2 regions of the Mycobacterium gallinarum genome follow, and region 2 is predicted to be linked to the other one. Evidence: predicted binding sites of a transcription regulator. Region 2 holds the regulator's gene; the other holds the start of a gene.

Region 1 (2,404 bases), 3.3 Mb from region 2:
CGCCCGGCTCGCGGGTGTAGTCGGCCGCGATCTTGCGCAACGCGTCCTCGGTCACCGTCACCTCGGCTTCGGTCAGCGCCGCACGCTCGCGCTGCCGGGGCAGCAGGAAGTCCCGTGCGATGGCGACCTTGTCGTCCTCGGTGTAGCCGTCGATCTGGATCAGCTCCATCCGGTCCAGCAGGGCCGACGGGATGTTCTCGATCACGTTGGCCGTCGCCAGGAACACGACGTCCGACAAGTCCAGATCCAGCTCCAGGTAGTGGTCGCGGAACGTGTGGTTCTGCGCCGGGTCCAGCACCTCGAGCAGGGCGGCAGACGGATCGCCGCGATAGTCGGAGCCGACCTTGTCGATCTCGTCGAGCAGCACGACGGGGTTCATCGATCCCGCCTCGCCGATCGCGCGCACGATCCGGCCGGGCAGTGCACCGACGTAGGTGCGACGGTGGCCACGGATCTCGGCCTCGTCGCGCACGCCACCGAGGGCGACGCGAACGAACTTGCGGCCCAACGCCCGCGCCACGCTCTCACCGAGCGATGTCTTACCGACACCGGGGGGCCCGGCCAGCACCATGACGGCGCCGGAACCGCGACCACCGACGACGGCCATCCCTCGCTGTGCGCGCCGGGCGCGAACCGCCAGGTACTCGATGATGCGGTCCTTGACGTCCTCCAAACCGTGGTGGTCGGCGTCGAGTATTTCTCGTGCCGACTTCAGGTCGGTGGAGTCCTCGGTGGTGACGTTCCACGGCAGGTCCAGCACGGTGTCCAGCCACGTCCGGATCCAGCCGCCCTCGGGGCTCTGCTCGCTGGAGCGCTCCAGCTTTCCGACCTCGCGCAGTGCGGCTTCGCGGACCTTCTCCGGCAAATCGGCGGCCTCGATTCTGGACCGGTAGTCATCGGAAGACCCTGTGCCGTCGTCCGAATCCCCCAGTTCCTTGCGGATGGCGTTGAGCTGCTGGCGCAGCAGGAATTCCTTTTGTGTTTTCTCCATGCCCTCGCGGACGTCATCGGCGATCTTGTCGGTGACCTCGACCTCGGCCAGATGATCGCCGGTCCACTCGATGAGCGCCTTCAGCCGCTCAGCGACATCGGGGGTCTCCAGCAGCTGACGCTTCTGCACCTGAGTCAGGTACGACGCGTAGCCGGCCGTGTCGGCCAACGCCGACGGATCGGTGAGCTGGTTCACGAAGTCGATGATCTGCCAGGCCTCGCGGCGCTGCAGCATCGCCAGCAGCAGCTTCTTGTACTCGGCGGCCAGCGCGCGGACATCGTCGGTCGGTTCGACCTCTTCGACCTCGGTCACCTCGACCCACAACGCGGCGCCGGGGCCGTTGGCGCCCGCGCCGATGTGAGCCCGCTTGGTGCCGCGCACCACCGCCGCGGTACCACTGCCACCCGCTATGCGGCCGACCTGCACGATCGATGCCAGCACGCCGTGCGTGGCGTACCGGTCCTCCAGGCGAGGGGCGATGAGTAGCTCACCGGACTCGCTTGCCTGTGCTGCGTCGACGGCGGCACGGGCCGCGTCGTCCAGCTCGATCGGCACGACCATTCCCGGCAGCACGATCGATTCGGTCAGGAACAGCACCGGCACTGATTTGGCTTCAGCCATGGTTCCTCCAAAGTTCAGTCAGATCGACTCAACCTTGGGGCCGCCTGGTTTGTTCCCGCACGCAGATCCCGCACAAATGCCAGGGAGCCTGCCGTTCGGGGGTTACGGCAGGCTCCCTGTAGTGGGTGGAACTTATGCGGTGGCTTGCGCCCCCAGCACCCGCTGGATATCGGGCTTCATCATCTCGAGCTGCTGGCCCCAGTAGCCCCAGCTGTGCGTGCCCTGCTGCGGGAAGTTGAACACACCGTTGGTGCCGCCAGCCGCGACGTAGTTGTCCTTGAAGCTGACGTTGGTGCGCAGCGTCAGTCCCTCGAGGAACTGCGCGGCCATCATGTTGCCGCCGCCACCGCTGGTATCCAGATCCGACGGCGTACCGGAGCCGCAGTAGATCCAGACCCTGGTGTTGTTGGCGACCAGCTGATTGATGTTGACCATCGGGTCGTTCCGCTTCCACGCCGGATCCGAGGACGGACCCCACATGCTCTCGGCGTTGTAGCCGCCCGCGTCGTTCATCGCCAGCCCGATCAACATCGGCCACCAGCCCTCGGACGGATTCAGGAAGCCCGACAGCGATGCGGCGTAGATGAACTTCTGCGGGTGATAGATCGAGTACGTCAGCGCCGTGGCGCCGGCCATGGAAATGCCGACCACCGCGTTGCCGAGCTGCGAGACACCCTTGTTGGCCTCCAGCCAAGCGGGCAGCTCGTTCGTCAGGAACGTCTCCCACTTGTAGGTGTAATCCTGGCCGTTACCCCGTGACGGCTGATACCAGTCGGTGTAGAAGCTCGACAT
Region 2 (2,404 bases):
ATTTCGGGTCTCGAGGTCTTCATGTGAAGCGATCATCTGTCGATTGAATCAGGTCCGCCGGACCGTGCGAGGATCTCGTGCATGCCGGAATTCGAGCCCGTAACACTTCGCGATCCGTCGTCATCGATGACAGCCACGTTCGTACCCGACGCGGGCATGATCGGGACCTCGCTCGCCGACGGTGACGCAGAGTTCCTGGGCCAGCGTCGCGGACTGGATGCCTACGTGACCGCCGGAAAGACGATGGGCATCCCGATTCTGTATCCGTGGGCAAACCGGTTGAGCGCCAGCGACTATGAGAGTGACGGGACCGTCGTCACCCTGACTCCTGGTCAGGGGGGCGTCCGCGCCGACGAACACGGTCTGCCCATCCACGGCGTACTCGCCGCCTACCCGGGCTGGCAGGTCACCGCGCAGTCGGAGAACACGCTGACGGCGAGCGTCACCTTCGACACGCCGGAGCTGCTCGCGGCGTTTCCCTTCCCGCACGTGCTCACGCAACACGTCGCGCTGGCCGGCCGCAGGCTCACGATCGAGACCACCGTATCGCCGACGGCATCGGCGCCCGTCCCGCTGTGCTTCGGGTACCACCCGTACTTCACGATTCCCGGGGTGCCGCGCGACGAATGGCAGCTCACGACACCGACGATGCGGCATCTGCCGGTGGACGGGCGCGGCATCCCGACCGGAGAGCACGACGATTGGGAGGGGGGCACCGGGTCCTTGCAGTCCGTGACATACGACGACGGCTTCGACGAGGTAGCCGACGGTGCGGTGTTCTCACTGGCCGGTGGCGACCGTCGTGTCGACGTCGTGTTCGAAACCGGTTACCCGGCAGCACAATTGTTCGCCCCCGGTACGGACAGTCTCATCGCCATCGAGCCGATGGCGGCGCCGACCGACGCGCTGCGCCGCGGCGACTACCGCAGCGCGATGCCCGGACACCCGTCCACGGCACGCTTTTCAATCACGGTGACCTAACTCTGAAGGACGAGCGGCCGCATTTGTACGGCTATCGCCGGTGTGTCGTGTACAGACACGGCCGCTCGCGGGGTTTAGGTGTGCAACCGCCGTCCCCTAGCGTTTGTTGCGCGGCTGCCAGACCACCAGGGCCGTGCTCTTGGACCTGGGTTGGGAACGCAGTTCCTCGATCTCGCGCGCCATCTCCTGCAGGCGGCTCTGCAGCGCCTCGACCTGGTTGGTCAACTCGATGATCCGCTTGATACCCGCGAGGTTGACGCCCTCGTCCTGCGACAGCCGCTGCACCTCACGGAGCAGATCGACGTCGTGCTGCGAGTAGCGCCTTCCACCACCGGAAGTCCGCTGCGGGCTGACCAGCCCGAGCCGGTCGTACGTACGCAGGGTCTGCGCATGCATACCGGCCAACTCCGCGGCGACCGAAATCAGAAAGGTCCGCGCTTCGTCATTGGCTCGCTTGGGCATCATGCACCGGCCCAGTTCGCTCTCGGGTCGAAGCCGCTGGCCCGTTCGGCTTTCGCGTAGGCCTCCAAAGCTTCAGCGGCCTCACCCTCGACGTCCGGCGGCACCGCCACCTTGACGGTGACGAGCAGATCGCCATGTCCGCCGGAACGTTTTGGCACGCCTCGGCCACGTACCCGCAGGATCCGGCCGTCGGAGGTACCCTTCGGCACCCTCACACCGACCTTGCCTTCCAGCGTAGGCACCGAAAGCGTTGTCCCGAGCGCCAATTCGTGGAAGCTGACCGGCACGCTCACCGTGAGGTCGTCGCCGTTGCGGCCGAAGACCTTGTCCGGCTTGACGTGTACGGTCACATACAGGTCGCCTGACGGTGCGCCGCGCAGCCCGGCTTCTCCCTGGCCTGCCAGCCTGATGCGCTGGCCGTCCTCGACACCCGGCGGGATCCGCACGTTGATCGTGCGTGTCCTCGTGGTCACGCCGGTGCCCTTACATTCGTCGCAGGGGTGCTCGATGATCGAACCGCTGCCCCGGCATTCAGTGCACGGTTCGGAGAACCCGAACGCGCCCTGGTTGCGGTTGATGACACCGGATCCATTGCAGTTGGGGCACACCTTCGGGCTGGTGCCGGGCCGTGCGCCACTGCCGTGGCAGTTCGTGCACGGCGCGGGGCTGGTGAGCCGCAACGGCATCATCACGCCCTTGGTGGCCTCCAGAAACGACAACTCGGTCTCGGTCTCGAGGTCGTTGCCGCGCCGTGGCCGGCTTGCCCTCGGCTGTTGCGCTCCACGCCCGAACAATCCGCCGAACAGATCGCCAATGTTGGCTCCGCCGGTCTGGCCGGCCGCATCGAACAAATCGTTCAGATTGAACTCGCCGCCGTCGGAACTGAAACCGCCGAAATTCCCGCCGCCTCCGCCGCCGAAACGACCACGACCGAACCCGCCGTTCGCGAAAAGCCTTCGCG

The links. The regulator HspR, encoded in region 2, represses chaperone genes until heat shock. The targets are predictions, from matches to a motif close to ANNTGAGTNNNNNNNACTCANNT.
Region 1: the regulator HspR is predicted to act here: its motif matches at 1,624-1,646, upstream of lon (endopeptidase La).

What each region holds. Positions count from the first base shown of each region.
Region 1 is NZ_AP022601.1:1,677,561-1,679,964, reverse strand. It holds gene lon (endopeptidase La) at 1-1,612, opposite strand, end outside; gene G6N42_RS08350 (esterase family protein) at 1,745-2,404, opposite strand, start outside.
Region 2 is NZ_AP022601.1:4,946,110-4,948,513, reverse strand. It holds gene G6N42_RS24395 (aldose 1-epimerase) at 82-981, shown strand; gene G6N42_RS24390 (heat shock protein transcriptional repressor HspR) at 1,078-1,443, opposite strand; gene dnaJ (molecular chaperone DnaJ) at 1,443-2,404, opposite strand, start outside.